2 regions of the Chryseobacterium sp. 1B4 genome follow, and region 2 is predicted to be linked to the other one. Evidence: riboswitches for the same ligand, from Rfam matches in the RefSeq annotation. Region 2 holds a riboswitch; the other holds the start of a gene.
What was found. A riboswitch is a leader RNA that binds a small molecule or an ion and turns the genes downstream of it on or off. The one in region 2 is predicted to bind cobalamin.
Positions count from the first base shown of each region.

Region 1: linked by a shared signal. The riboswitch ahead of OWR28_RS18530 (acyl-CoA thioesterase) and the one ahead of metE (5-methyltetrahydropteroyltriglutamate--homocysteine S-methyltransferase) in region 2 are both predicted to bind cobalamin.

Region 1 is NZ_JAPNUF010000008.1:467,185-475,066, forward strand. It holds partial or broken gene OWR28_RS18515 (endonuclease MutS2) at 1-1,537, shown strand, start outside; gene OWR28_RS18520 (ATP-binding cassette domain-containing protein) at 2,227-2,889, shown strand; gene OWR28_RS18525 (hypothetical protein) at 3,012-3,719, shown strand; cobalamin riboswitch at 3,754-3,933, shown strand; gene OWR28_RS18530 (acyl-CoA thioesterase) at 4,049-4,432, shown strand; gene OWR28_RS18535 (HD domain-containing protein) at 4,483-5,073, opposite strand; gene OWR28_RS18540 (XAC2610-related protein) at 5,082-5,657, opposite strand; gene OWR28_RS18545 (PadR family transcriptional regulator) at 6,159-6,488, shown strand; gene OWR28_RS18550 (PspC domain-containing protein) at 6,500-7,363, shown strand; gene OWR28_RS18555 (hypothetical protein) at 7,324-7,882, shown strand, end outside.
Region 2 is NZ_JAPNUF010000007.1:944,139-952,020, reverse strand. It holds gene OWR28_RS14350 (aminotransferase class I/II-fold pyridoxal phosphate-dependent enzyme) at 1-679, opposite strand, end outside; gene OWR28_RS14345 (GNAT family N-acetyltransferase) at 773-1,324, shown strand; gene OWR28_RS14340 (hypothetical protein) at 1,421-1,963, shown strand; gene OWR28_RS14335 (Lrp/AsnC family transcriptional regulator) at 2,036-2,497, opposite strand; cobalamin riboswitch at 2,692-2,876, shown strand; partial or broken gene metE (5-methyltetrahydropteroyltriglutamate--homocysteine S-methyltransferase) at 3,051-5,351, shown strand; gene OWR28_RS14325 (AraC family transcriptional regulator) at 5,469-6,266, opposite strand; gene OWR28_RS14320 (aldehyde dehydrogenase family protein) at 6,373-7,788, opposite strand.

The DNA of each region.
Region 1 (7,882 bases), on a different contig from region 2:
ATTCAAAAAAGGGTTCCGGGAAGAACATTAGGAATTTCCAAAACCGGTTCCATTACTTACATTCAGCCGGACAGTGTTGTAAAGCACTACTTCAAGCTTCGTGAAAGTGAAGAGGAAGAGAAAAAGAGATCGATAAAGTTCTCCGTAAACTTACTGCAGAACTGGCAGAATTTCAACCTCAGTTATGGAGATATCAGGTATATATTTTTGACCTTGACCTTACGAGAGCTAAAGCGAAATTTGGTGAACTGATCAATGGAGTTCTTCCGAAAATCAACCATCATAAAACGCTGAGATTAAGAGATGCCTATCATCCTCTTTTATGGTTAAGAAACAAAATAGAGAATAAAACGATTCATCCACAGACACTGACTTTAACGGAGCACAACAGGATCATCTGTATCTCCGGTCCGAATGCCGGTGGAAAATCGATTACCCTGAAAACGGTAGGATTATTACAATTGATGATTCAGAGTGGCATCCTGGTTCCGGTTCATCCAAAGTCTGAAATGTTTTTCTTTGAGAAAATCATGACTGATATTGGAGATAACCAGTCCATTGAAAATCACTTATCGACCTATTCATCGAGATTGAAAAAATGTCAGGAATCATCCGTGAGGCTGATGCCAATACGCTTTTGCTGATTGATGAATTCGGTACAGGTTCTGATCCTGAGCTGGGAGGTGCGCTGGCAGAAAGTTTCATGGAGTTTTTCTATGACAAAAAGAGTTTTGCTATCATCACTACCCATTACACCAATATCAAACTGGTGATAGAACAGCTCCCTAACGCTCAAAACGCAGCAATGCTCTTCAATGAAGAAACTTTGGAACCAATGTATAAGCTGGAAGTAGGGCAGGCAGGAAGTTCATTTACCTTTGAAGTTGCAGAAAAGAATAAAATTCCAAGGTTTATCATCCATTCTGCCAAGAAAAAGGTAGAACATGATATTGTTAATCTCGATAAAACGATTGTAAAACTGCAGCAGGAAAAATTTGAGGTTGAGAAACTGAAATCCGACCTTGCAGAAAGAAAAGAATCTGTAGAAGATAAACGTGATAACCTTCAGAAACTGAATGACCAGCTTCAGCAGAAACTTTTCAATTTCCAGAAGCTGTATGAAGAGGAACACCGTAAACTTCAGTTCGGAAATAAGATTGAGGCATTCATCGACAGCTATACCAAAGGAAAATCCAGAAAGGATGTTGTAAAAGATTTTGTAAAGCTCCTTGAACAGGAGAAATTCAGGAAATTAGGTACCGATAAGGATGAATCCAAACGTCTTCAGGTTGTTAAGAGAAAAATTACCCAACAGCTGAAAAAAGAGGAAGTGATTGAAAAAATTGCTGAAACCAATGAAAAACTGGAGGAAAAACGTAAAACCGACCGTGCTGTGTGGATGAAAGTCGGGCAGCGTGTTCGTATTACAGGAAGCACCAGTGTGGGTACCATTGAGAAAATCTCACGTAATAAAGTGATTGTCAATTACGGCACTTTCAAAACCACGATTGACGCGGATGAGCTTGAGAGAATTTAATTAGTCTGAGGATTAATGTATGCAAATACAGAGAGCACTTTTCAGTGCTCTCTCTTTTTATTTATTTCTTAATGAATCTTTTAATTTTTCTCTTGTATAAAGGTTTTTAATATATTTGAATTCATAAAGTTGTTTAAACTTTACAAAACCGCAAAAGTCACAAAAGGGTTCATTCTAAATGCTTGAGTTCACTGAAGTAAGTTTAAAATGATACCGCAGAAAAGTTCACATAAGATGAAAATCAAAGATTTTCACAAAACTTAGGTGTACTTATTATGCATAAGGTCTGGTTCTGAAAAAACTGAAGTGTTTAAAACTTTTGTGCCTTTTGTGGTTTAAATAACGATTATAAAAGTTTAAACAACCAACCTCCATATATTTAAATATCGGATACCTATTCTAAAAGTATTGAACATGGTCAGAAACTTTACTATTCTTTGGATTTTTTATAAAAAAACCCTCATTCCTACCTTGCTGTTTTCGTTACTTATTTCTTTTCTGCTCCCCTACAGAACTGAAACATTTGGATTAAGTTTTCTTTTAATTTTACCGGTTCTTCATTACTTTATGTACGAAGTAAGGTTTAAAAGCGAATATTATTTTTACGCTAATTCAGGATTTTCAAGAACTTTTCTTTGGACAGGAACGATATTATCAGGATTTCTTGTAAAAACTATAACACTGTTCTTATGAGTAAGCTTCATATTGATAGTGTAACAAAATCTTTCCATGAAAGGAAAATTCTGCAGGATATTTATATAGGATGCGAAACAGGGCAGGTTATAGGGTTATTAGGCAGAAATGGAAGCGGAAAATCAACATTGATGAACATTATTTTCGGCACTGAATATGGCGATACTCAGTTTATAAAATATGACAACACTATTCTGAAAAACATTTCCGACAGAAAAAACCGGATCTCCTATTTGCCACAGGAGCTGTTTCTACCCCAATATATAAAAATCAAAAACCTGATTCCCCTTTTTTGTAACCAAAAGAATACTGAATTACTTTTTAATTCAGAGTTTGTACAACCTTTTCTTCATGAAAAACCTAAAAACCTTTCCAAGGGTGAGCAGAGAATCATTGAAACCCTGATGATTATTTATTCTGAAGCGGATTTTATTTTACTGGACGAGCCATTTCATAGTCTTTCTCCTAAGGTTACTGAAGAACTAAAGAAAAATATACTTCTGGAGTCAGCCCATAAAGGATTTATTATTTCTGACCATAATTTTAAAGATGTTCTGGATATTTCTGTACTTATGTATCTGCTTTCAGACGGCCATCTGAAACAATTACAAGATTTAAATGAACTGCAGCGGTATAATTATCTTCCGAAAAGCATTTAATTTATATATTTGAAGGAACAAAAAATTTTCATGATGACTTTCATAAACAAAGCATTCTATTTATCTGCTTTCAGTATTTTTCTTTAGCCTTTGTAAAGGGGCAGAATAAAGTTCCTTTCGGAGTGGTAAAAGCTGACGAGGGATATGCCAATGTGCGGGTTCATAAAGACAATTACAGAAAAATTGTAGATAAGATCCGTATGCGCAAAGGTGATGTATTTGTTTATGTAAAGCCTGCTCCGGGAGAAACAGAATGGATCTGGATCAAATATCCCGAGAAACAGGATGATGACAAGCCGTTTGTGCGTTATGAAACTCTTGATAAAGAAGGAATGGTGAATAAAGAGCGTATTGCTTATATTGATCAGCTTCCCGCCTATACCCCTTCCAAATCTAAAAACGGAAGATCACTTATTTTCACCGACAATTCCGATCCTAAAATCCCTACTGCCCAAAGAAGCAAAGTGGTGATTGATATCTATCCTTCCAATGCAGGATACCGTAAAAAGGAAAAAGATGCGGAAGGAAAGCTCCTTACCATTGACAAAGTAAAACCCTGGGGAATCGGAAATGATCTTCCCGAAGGGATGACTGAAATCAAATCAATCAGGGTACAACAACCCGGAAGAGGTTCTGTTTTTGTAAGGGAAGCCATCAAAAACATGTTCCAGCCTACCATGGATTTTGAGAACGTCGGAGTAACTTCCCTTGATAACGATAATATTTTTCTTTATATGATCAACGGTTCAGGAGAAAACAGATATACAACGCTGTGGACCATCAAGAAAGGAAGGGTAATCAGCCAGATTATTTTCCATAATCCGGAATAAATTCATTATTTTTGCATCCGAAAAGTTTTAATACTTATTCATCACAGAAATTGGTTCTGCATCACTGCAGATTAAAAGGGAACCGTGTGAAAATCACGGACTGTCGCGCAACTGTAAGTAACTGAAGTCTTTATCAAAGATCCACTGTGCGAGGCATGGGAAGGAGATAAATGATGTTACAAGTCAGGAGACCTGCCTTTTTCTTAAACATGTAACTTTCGCGATCTGAAGTTGTATTGATCTGATGAATTGTTTCAGGAATTTCCAAAGTTCCTGTCATTGTTCTGTTGTTTTGATATCTCTCATTTCGCTTTAATTAATAATGATATATGACTACAGAAGAAAGAATTGAAGCATCCGAAACCAGAATCTTTAAAGCGGTTTTCCCTAACACAACCAATCATTACGATACCCTTTTCGGTGGTACGGCTATGCAGCTGATGGACGAAGTAGCTTTTATCACAGCAACCCGTTTTGCCAGAAAAAGGGTGGTAACGGTAAGCAGTGACAAAATCGATTTCAAAAAACCTATTCCTGCCGGAACTATTGTGGAACTGATCGGGAAGGTTTCATACGTAGGAAAAACCAGTATGAAAGTAAATGTTGAAATTTACACGGAGCAGATGTATTCCTACGAAAGAGAAAAAGCTATTGTAGGTGATTTTACTTTTGTAGCGATTGATGAATTCAAGAAACCAATTCAGATACTATAAATACTAAAAATTTCGGGCGGCCTCTGGCCGCCCGAAATTTTTCATTGAAATTATTTCAAAACCTTTTCCGTTTCCAGACTTCTGTTCAGTAAAAGTTCAAAGGCCTCACCCATTTCATCTGATGCCCTGCTGATCGCATTTTCAAGCATATTTCTGATTTGTTTTTCTGTGACTCCTGCTTCAGTCCAGCTTTTTCCCGCAGTATGGGAATTTAAGATAAACGGCATGATTCTGTCAATCCCGCAGGCGAAAATAGCATCCGGAGTCTTTTCTTCCTCAAACTCAAGCCATAGATTAAAGAACTCTGTACGTAAAGGTTCATCCAGAATTCCAAAGATCTTCTGGGCAGATGCCTTTTCTCTTTCAAACTTTCCTACCATTGCTTTTTCATCAAAAATAAAAGTATCTCCGGCTTCTATTTCAACCAGGTCATGAATGGAAAGCATCCTTATTACTCTTAGTAAATCAATATCTGCACGGTTTTTGGCATAAGGATAAAGGATCTGAGCCAGGATAATGATCTGCCATGAATGCTCTGCTGTATTCTCTCTCCGGGAATCGTCAGCATTGTAATTTCTTCGCTGCACATTTTTCAGAGCATCCACTGCCAGGATAAAATCGATTTCTTTCTGAATTTTCATCTTACTTTTTATTTTTTGTTATACTGATCTGCCGGATATACCTTGGTTTTGGTAATCCATTTATTATTGATCTTTTCTTTCGTTATTACCCTTACCTGATCCTCATTGGTCATATCTTCCTCTTTTTCAAGCACCCTGTCCAGCCCTTTGTTCGGAATGACAGCATATTCTGTTGTAAAAAGCCTGCAGCAACCGGACTTACCGTAGGAAATAAGACGTTTGCGTTTGGCGTCTGTTTCAAAAAAATCAAAACCACTCGAGCCCAGGTCTGTAAGTTCTTCACTTTTCACAAATGCCATTCTTGTGCTGTTGAATACATACACATCATAAGAAGCCGAGCTGTAATTTCCCATATTCCCGTTTCTTATCGCCACATCTTCGGTTCCGTCAAAATTAAAATCATCTGTAATGACTGAACGCTGGTCATTTGCCAGAGGAATCAGTTTCCCCGGAATCAATTTTTGTCCCTGTTTCGGATTTAAAACAAGGTTATCAGAAACAAAACTCTGTACCTTACTGTTATTATTGTCAAACAATTCTACCGTTCCTTTTCCTCCACATTGGCCATCATTACAATTTTCCACATGGATGATTGCGTTATATTTCTTGGATACATTTTTTATTTCAAACTGATATTGCCCAAAGCATAAAGGGCCCAATAAAAGAAATACCGGCAAGTGTTTATAGCTGTTCAAAATATTCATGGTAATTGTAAATGGATTAAGTGTCTTTTCCTAACAAAAATACGAATCATTATGCCGATCTCAAAATCCCAGGCTCTTTATAATGATAAGTGATAGATGATCAATAGTAAAAATAAAAGATGGAAGTGGCCTATATAGATAATTCTTAAAATTTAAAGTTTTTTTGGTCTTTTTTTGCCAAAATTTATTCTAACAAAAAATCAATACAAAAATTATATAGCTGATTATCAATTAATTAAATTATTTATTTTAAAAATTTCACTACTTTGTATTGCATAATACCATTTTATTTACATATCTTTGTAATGTAAAATTAGAATAGGCTCAGCTAGCTAGGAGCATTTTTCTAAAAATATAACTAATTAACAAAACTTATCAAAGATGAATACTGAAAATACCAAAGCGCAAATGCGAAAAGGAATTCTGGAATTCTGTATTCTAAGTCTCATCAATCACCGTGAAATGTATGTTTCCGATCTGATTGACGAACTGAAAAAAGGGAAACTGGATGTAGTGGAAGGGACCCTCTACCCTCTTCTTACAAGACTTAAAAACGGAGAGTTTCTCTCTTACAGATGGGAAGAATCTACTGGAGGCCCGCCCAGAAAATATTATCAGATCACAGAAAAAGGAAAACTTTTCCTGGATGAACTTCTCAATACATGGAATGAGCTGACAGCCTCAGTAAATCAAATTACCCAACAAAATTAAAAAACAAAGCTATGAACAAGACACTCTCAATAGGACTCGCAGGTTTTTCTTTTACCATAGAAGAACACGCATATATAAAGCTCAGCGATTACCTGAATGCACTGAGAAACTCACTGGAGGCTTCAGAAGCGGATGAGGTAATGCATGACATAGAAATAAGAATGGTGGAAATTTTCAAAGATTCTTTAGGAAAACGTGAAGTGATCAATGACACCGATGTAGAAAAGGTAATTGCACAGATCGGAAGCCCTGAAAAAATCGAAGAGCAGGAAGAGGCTTATTTTTCCGAAAAAACATCTGCCAGAAAAAATAATTCAGGAACTTATTATACAGATAAAAAACAGCTTTTCCGTGATCCGGAAAAACAAAAAGTAGCAGGAGTTTGCGCAGGTTTAGCTCAATATGTGGGAATGGACATCACTACAATGAGAGCAATCTGGCTTGGGATCTTTATCTTAGGAATTTTCACAGCAGCCATTTCCTCTTCATTAATAGGACTTTTATATGTAATCCTTTGGATCGTACTTCCAAAAGCTGAAACAGCAGCAGATTTCCTGAAAATGCAGGGAAAGCCTATGAACTTCGACAATCTTAAGAATGAGTCTAATAAGCTGGTACAATTTGCCAATGAATCTACTCAGAGGGTCGGAGAAATCTACACTGAAAACAAACCTTATATCAACAATGCAGGAAGCGGAATCTGGAATGTATTTAAGTACATCGTAGGAGGATTCTTCGTACTGATGGCTGTAGGAAGCATTATAGGAGTATTTGTATTATTCGGTCTTTTCGGGATGGATACAGACTTCCTGGTGCCAATGAAATCAGATTCTATATGGATGATCAGGGGCTGGATAAAGTACTGGCAGCCATGATGGTCATCGGAAGCTTAATTCCGGCAATCCTTTTCAGCTTATTAAGCATCAAGATCTTCTCTCCAAAAACAAAACTGAGAAATATCGGATGGGTTGTAGGAGGTTTATTTCTTCTTCTGATCGGACTGGGAACTTACTTCGGAATAAGCATGGCTAAGAAGGACATGATCTACAGAGGAAGCAAGGAAGATGTGGAAAATGTTGCCATCAATACTACTTCAGATACAGTGTATGTAGACGTAAAACAGGTTAATATCCCTCAAAACTTCAAAGCTTACAACAATAATATTTATTCAGATAAAAGATCCGTTTATGAAGAAGATTATATCTCTGTAGATGTTACAAGAAAACCGGATATCAAAACGCCTTATCTGATCATCAAAAAAGAAGGAAACGGATATAACTTCCCTATTCAGATGACTGTTCCTGTAGAAGTGGTAAATAATAAAGTATTACTTCCGAACTATATAAAATATCCGTATGAACACAGATTCAGAGACTATAGCCTAGATTATGAAC
Region 2 (7,882 bases):
GAATTCCTGATACTACTACATCACCGGGGTTTATCAATCCTGTACAGACAAGATTAATTCCCATCAGGGTTCCGCGAACGGATAAAATATTTTTCAGAGAAGTTTTTAATCCTCTGGTTTCGTTCAAGTGATTGGATAAGGTGGTTTTGTAGAATTCGGAACCATCAGGAAAACTATAGCTCCCGAATTTATCATATAAACCGCTTCTGGTCAGCTGGTTTCTGTAGGCTCTGTAAAGTTCTTTTAAGGGGGCCAGCTTCGGATCCGGATAACCGTCATCCAGATGAAGATCTGAGTTGGGAATAAAGTAAGGATTAGGAAGGTAATGATTTTCATGAAGTTCAAAACCTGCTGTTTTAATTCCTTTATTGCTGACAATATCCTGAAGCTTTTCAGGATCGGGTTCCGGAATGTGTGAGGAAACAAATGTCCCGCGTCCGATGAAGCTTTCCAGCCAGCCCTGCATCTGTAATTCATCAAATGCTTTAGACGCTGTGATCCGATTGATATTGAATAGTTTTGCTATCTCTCTTGAAGAAGGTAGTTTTTGTCCTGTTTTTAATTTCCCCTGTCTGATAAGGATTAAAATTCCATCTGATAACTGGAGATATACTGCCCGGTTGGAAGCAGGATCAATGGTTATGTGATTCAGCAGACTTTTAATAATTGGACTATCCATTTTATTTGTATTGGATTACAAATATACTCCAATGTGCAGTTAATTTTGCTGCAGTTAAATAATAATCAAAATAAAATTTAAAACAGAAATAATATGAAATTTAGTATTCAGCCTCATTTAGAAACTGAAAAAGTAGATTTATATCCTTTGAAGGAAGAAGATTTTGAAGAAGTGTATGCAGCAGCGGCAGATCCTAAAGTCTGGGAGCAGCATCCCAGTAAAGACCGATGGAAAAAAGATGTATTTAAAGTGTTTTTTGACGGAGCCATTCAAAGTAAAGGCGCATTCCGGGTGGTTGACAAATTCACGGGAAAGATTGTAGGAAGTACCCGCTTTTATGATTATAATCCCAGTGAAAACAGCATCTTTATAGGATATACCTTTTATTCGGTGGATTGCTGGGGTAAGGGAATAAATCCGGTTGTGAAAGCCGCTATGTTAAACTATATTTTTCAGTATGTTGAAAAGGTGTATTTTCAGATTGGAGCTGATAATGTCCGTTCACAAATAGCAATCGGCAGGATTGGAGCAGAGAAAGTAGGTGAAGAGGAAGTAAGCTATTTTGGAGAAAGCTCTTCATTGAATTATATCTATGAAATATCAAAAGAGAAATGGGAAGTTTATTGTAGTTCTGCAAAAAAATAAAATAATTAAAGGGATATATTATTAAAGTTTTGTAGGACTGAATAATGTAATTTTAATACCTTTAACCTTCAAATCATTAGAATTTTAAATTATTCCATGAAGACGAAATCATTCAGTTTTATTGTAACAATCTTTTTTCTGGCATTAAGTGTAACCGCATTTTCACAGAAAACAGCAGCTTTAAATTCCTTATTAGACAGGAATTCAGAATTTATTTTCCCGCAGACAACCGATAAAATCTCAAAAGCATTGAATGTAAAGCCGGTTTTTTATGAAGATGCCAATGAAGAAAAATATGTGAAATGGCCAATGAAGACAGGGCTTGAAATGTATACCAGTCTGGGAAAGGATAATACAGTTAATGAAATGTTTTTTGTTACTTCAGACGACAGGCCAATAGTAGTAGAAGGGCTTCCTTTCGGTCTTATCATGAACAAAAGTACATTGCAGGATTGTAAAACAAAGTTCAGTAAATACGGTGCGAAGGTACAGAAAATGGGTGCAGGAAGTGAATTCCCCGGAGGGTCAAAACTTGTTTTTAAAAAAGGCAAACATTATGCAACACTGCAGTTCGACAGTAAAAGCCTGTTAAAATCATTAAGTTTAACAACAGGAGTTATAAATCCGGCAGTGAATTAATCAGCCGCAAAAATACTACACAATCCGTCAAATAATGACGGATTTTTTATTTGTAACGTGGACTTTAAAAAATTATATCATCAATCCATGGTTGTTTTTTACCTCAGCCATCACAAAAGTACTGTGGGTACTTCCTATAGAATCTACGGAGCCCAGTTTATTGAATACGAAATCCTGGTAATGCTTCATATCCCTTACCTGTACTTTCAGAAGAAAATCAAAATCCCCTGAAATATTGTAGCATTCGGCAACTTCTTCTATTTCCAGAATCTCTTTTACAAAATCATAACCGACAGATCTGTCATGAATTTTCAGCTTGATCTGACAGAAAACGGTAAATCCGCGGTTGAGCTTTTCAGCATCGAGAACTGCAGCATATCTTTTAACGAAGCCTTCCTGTTCAAGCCTTTTTATTCTTTCAAAAACCGGAGAAGCAGAGAGGTTTACCTCTTTGGCAAGTTCTTTTACGGTCAGTTTGGCATTTTTCTGGAGCAGCCTGAGCAGCTGTAAATCCTTATCATCGAGTTGTTCCACAGAATATTATTCTTTAAAATTATAAAAACGGTCAAAGATACAGGATAATATGCTTTTAATTGTTATTCATACGGTTTTATTTGCTTAATTATTGCATTTTGACTGAATTTTATTCTGTATTGTTAATTTTACCCAAAATTAAAAACTTTTACAGAAAGCAGCTGCTGAAAGTAAAAGTACAGTTCTTTAGAGATACTTCATCAAACAGAAAAGGTTTTACTTAACGTAGATTAATAGGGAATCGTGTGCAAATCACGAGCTGTCGCGCAACTGTAAGTAACACGCCAAAGGTTTCTGTCCTTGCATATCCACTGCCAAAGCGGGAAGGATGACAGAAACTGTTACAAGTCAGGAGACCTGCCTTTACTGGATTGACAGTGCTTTCGCGGTCTGAAGCTTTGGGTCATACAGATGATATATCAGATAAGTACGTTTTCTTCTGTGGGAAAACTGTAGGGTCTGCTATGCCATTTTCCCCGGAATTTCTATTCGTTAAGCATTAAGAAGCATTTAAAAAGACTTTAAATCAAGTTTTAATATAAAAGTTTAAAAAATGCAAACTCACATTCTGGGCTATCCGCGTATTGGTAGCAAAAGAGAACTCAAAAAAGCCTGCGAGCAGTATTGGTCAGGTAAAATCCTTCCGGAAGAACTTCTGAATACAGGCAGAAATATCTGTAACCAAAACTGGAATATTCAGAAAGAAGCAGGAATAGATCTTATTCCGTGTAATGATTTTTCATACTATGATCAGGTTCTGGATATGAGCCTTGTGGTGGGGGCAATACCGTCCCGCTACCATGAAGTGGTTCTTAAAAAGAATAACTCTGAGCTGGATCTTTATTTTGCCATGGCAAGAGGATATCAGAAAGAAGGACTGGATATCACAGCAATGGAAATGACCAAATGGTTCGATACCAATTACCATTATATTGTTCCCGAATTTTATAAAAACCAGCAGTTTAAACTGAGCTCAGATAAAATTTTCAATGAATTTGCAGGAGCAAAGCAGGCTGGGATCAACGCCAAACCGGTTATTATCGGGCTGGTTTCTTATCTGTTATTGGGAAAAGAAAAAGAAGAAGGATTTGATAAGCTGGATCTGGCCGGAAACCTTCTTCATGTATACTCGGAAATTTTAACCAAACTTCAGGATCAGGGCGCAGAATGGATTCAGTTTGATGAACCTTTTTGGCATTGGATTTAAATGAGAAGGCAAAAGAAACATATCATTTTGTATATGCTGAAATAAGGAAACGTTTCCCAAAACTGAAATTTATTATTGCCACTTATTTTGAAGGATTAAAAGATAATGCATCACTGGCTGCTTCACTTCCTGTGAATGTGCTGCACGTAGATCTTGTAAGAAATCCTGAACAGCTGGATGATATACTGTACATTATTCCTGAAAGCGTAAGTCTGTCATTAGGGGTGGTTGACGGAAGAAATATCTGGAAAAATGATTATCAAAGTCATTGTCTCTGATAAAAAAAGCAGTGAATCAATTAGGCTCTGAAAGAGTTTTGATCGCACCATCTTGCTCATTGCTGCATTCCCCTTGTGATCTTGATTTTGAAACCAATCTTAATCCTGAAATTAAAAACTGGCTGGCTTTTGCCAAACAGAAAGTAACGGAAGTAGTAACGCTTAAAGAGCTGGTATCGGAAACAGAAATTGATCAGATTCTTGAAGCTTTTGAAGAAAATAAAAAAGCAGTTGAAAGCAGAAGAACTTCTTCTCTTATTCATAATGATCAGGTAAAGCAGAGAGCTAATGCTGTAACAGAAAAGGATACGCAAAGAATTAATATCTTCAGAATCCGTAAAGAACAACAGCAAAAAGCATTACAGCTTCCTTTATTCCCGACAACAACTATCGGGTCGTTTCCGCAGACTGCAGAAGTAAGAAGCTGGAGAGCAAAATTCAAAAAAGGAGAACTGACAGCAGAACAGTATGACAGGCTGCTGAAAGAAGAAACGCAAAGAACAATCCGCTGGCAGGAAGACATCGGAATTGATGTACTGGTTCACGGAGAATTTGAGCGCAATGACATGGTAGAGTATTTCGGAGAACAGCTGGAAGGATTTGTATTCACTAAAAACGGCTGGGTACAGAGTTACGGAAGCCGTTGCGTAAAGCCTCCTGTAATCTTCGGTGATGTTTCCCGCCCAACTCCGATGACGGTTTACTGGTCTCAGTATGCACAATCCCAGACTGAGAAATGGGTAAAAGGAATGCTTACAGGTCCTGTTACGATTTTACAATGGTCTTTTGTACGTGATGATCAGCCACGTTCGGAAACGTGCAGGCAGATTGCATTGGCGATCCGTGATGAAGTGGTGGATCTGGAAAAAGCAGGGATCAGAATTATTCAGATTGATGAACCTGCGATAAGAGAAGGCCTTCCGTTAAGAAAAACCGACTGGCAAATTACCTGAAATGGGCAGTGGAAGCCTTCAGAATTTCAGCAAGCGGAGTAGAGGATGCTACCCAGATCCATACACATATGTGCTATTCGGAGTTCAATGACATTATTGAAAATATTGCTGATATGGATGCAGACGTAATTACGATAGAATGTTCCCGTTCCCAGATGGAGCTTCTGAATGCTTTTGCAGACTTTAAATATCCGAATGAAATCGGCCCCGGGGTATACGATATCCATTCACCAAGGGTTCCGTCAAAAGAAGAAATGATTGAGCTGCTGAGAAAAGCCCAGAATGTAATTCCTGCCGGCCAGCTTTGGGTAAATCCTGACTGCGGGCTTAAAACAAGACATTGGGAAGAAACCGAAAAAGCTCTGATAGCAATGGTAGCTGCTGCTAAAGAAGCTTCTGTGGAATATGCACTTTAAAAAACTTTACAATAATTAGATTCAATTATTCAGATCGTGTCGTGATTTTCATGACACGATCTGATATTTTAAAGAGTTAAAACATGGATAACTGCAATAGCCTGCTCACTTTTTATTCTATTTTGCCTGTAATGAGCTTGGAGGATAACCAAACTGTTTTTTAAAGGCAAAAGAGAAATGGGATAGATTTTCAAACCCCAGATCCAGATAAACATCAGAAACCGATCTTCCTTTTTGGGTTAGCAGAAAATGGGCTTCCTTTAATCTCCGGTGCTGTAACCATTGTCTCGGTGGAATACCGAATATTTTCTGAAAATCTCTTTTAAAGGCAGATAAACTTCTTCCCGTTAAATAGGCAAAACGCTCTACATTGACATTGAAGTGAAAATTTTTATTCATAAAAGATTCGATATCAATTTTATGAGGTTCTGAGAAATCAAATAAAATATCCTTAAGACCGGGGTCGTAGTTCAGCATCAGAAGTAACGCTTCTTTTTGTTTGAGACGCAGAAGTTCTTGAGATGAAGGTAATTCCTCGTAGGCAAGCAATGAATACATAAAAGAAGTTAATGCCTTCTGATTGGGTTTTATATAGGCGGGTACATTTTCTTTCTTCTCTGCCTGATATCCGTACTCACGGCTGAAATCCCGTAAGATAGCTTCATCAAAATAAATGGTTACAGTTTTGATTTCGCCATCTTTAGGAGGATATTTTGCAAACTTCACCAAACGGTTTTTTCTTGCAGAATAAAGCTCACCTTCTTTGAATATCGTTTTGGTGATCCCGTCATTCAGCTCCATTTCCCCGGAAAGAACAAGTCCCAGGCTGTGAATCCGCGCAAACTGTTCTCCTTCCCTGAATTCTGTAAAATGACAGGAGTAATTGATGGGAAAAGGAATATTATTTTCACTCATGGCTCGAATGTTATTTCTTGATCTGTTGTTTTTTCAAACTTACAAAACTTTTTAGCATCATCACAGCAAAATGCTCTTAGAACATTGTACTGTGATGAATATAATTTTATACAATAACAGCCTTTGGCTCCAGATAAGCTTCCAGCCCGAATACACCATATTCACGTCCTATCCCGCTTTGTTTAAAGCCGCCGAAAGGAGCATAAGGATCATGTGAAAAACCGTTGATACATATTCTACCGGCATCAATCCGTGCGGCTACACGTTCAGCATGCTCCTGATCAGAAGAGCTGATATAAGCTGCCAGACCATAATGAGTGTCATTGGCAATCGCAATGGCTTCCTCTTCATCAGCATAAGGAATAATGGATAATACAGGTCCGAAGATTTCTTCCTGGGCAATACGCATATCATTACGTACGTTGGTAAAGATGGTTGCCTTTACAAAGTTACCGTCTTCAAGACCTTGCGGCTTACCTTCACCACCTGCCAGCAGAGTTGCGCCTTCTTCCTGCCCCAGCCGGATATAACTTTGTACGCGGTCAAATTGTCTGACACTTACCATAGGGCCTACAAGAGTGTCCTCTTCGTCAGGATTTCCCACCTTTACCTGTTCTGCAGCTTTTTTAGCGAGTTCATTTACCTCATCCAGCCGGTTTTGGGGAACAAGCAGCCGGGTAGGGGCAATACATGCCTGCCCGTTGTTCATATAAGCTCCGAAAACAGCCATAGGAATAGCCTTATCAAGATCAGCGTCTTCAAGAATGATATTGGGAGACTTCCCGCCAAGTTCTAAGGTTACCCTTTTCATCGTATCTACAGCCCCTTTGGCAATCGCTTTTCCAGTCAATGTAGATCCGGTGAAGGATATTTTAGCGATATCAGGATGCTGAGTAATTTCTGCTCCTACTACGTTTCCTAATCCGTTAACTATATTGAATACTCCTTCAGGCAAGCCCGCTTCATGAAAACATTCAGTAAGCAACTGGGTCTGGGCAGCACTCATTTCACTGGGTTTGATAACGGCGGTACATCCGGCAGCAATAGCGGTTGCGAGTTTGTTGCAGATAAAGCTGTTGCTGGCATTCCATGGTGTGATGATTCCTACTACACCCAGAGATTCAAAACGTACTTTAGAATGTCCGGCTGTTCTTTCGAAACTATAAGATTCTAAGGTCTTGATCGTAGTTGTAAAGGCAGAGATTGCATTCTGAACGCTCATTCTGCAAAACTGTAATGTTCCTCCGTATTCATTGACCATGACGGAAACTAGTTCATCTTCCCGTTTGCTTACCGCTTCATGCAGTTTTTTAAGAAAACCAATGCGTTCTTCTTTTGTTGTTTTTGAAAATGTCTTAAAAGCTTTTTTCGCTGCTGCGATGGCCATTCGGGTGTCTTCCTCATTTCCCAAAATTACTTCGCCTGTTTTTTGATTGGTAACTGGACTTATAAGATCAAAAGTTTCTGTTCCGCTCGGCGTAACAAATTCGCCGTTGATGTAAATTTTATTAATCTGATTCATTTTGATGATTTTAATACCACAAAGTTCGTCAGAAACGGAAAAGACAGGTTTGTTGTATGGTTCAATTTTTGTTTGTTGTATGGTTCAATTTTTC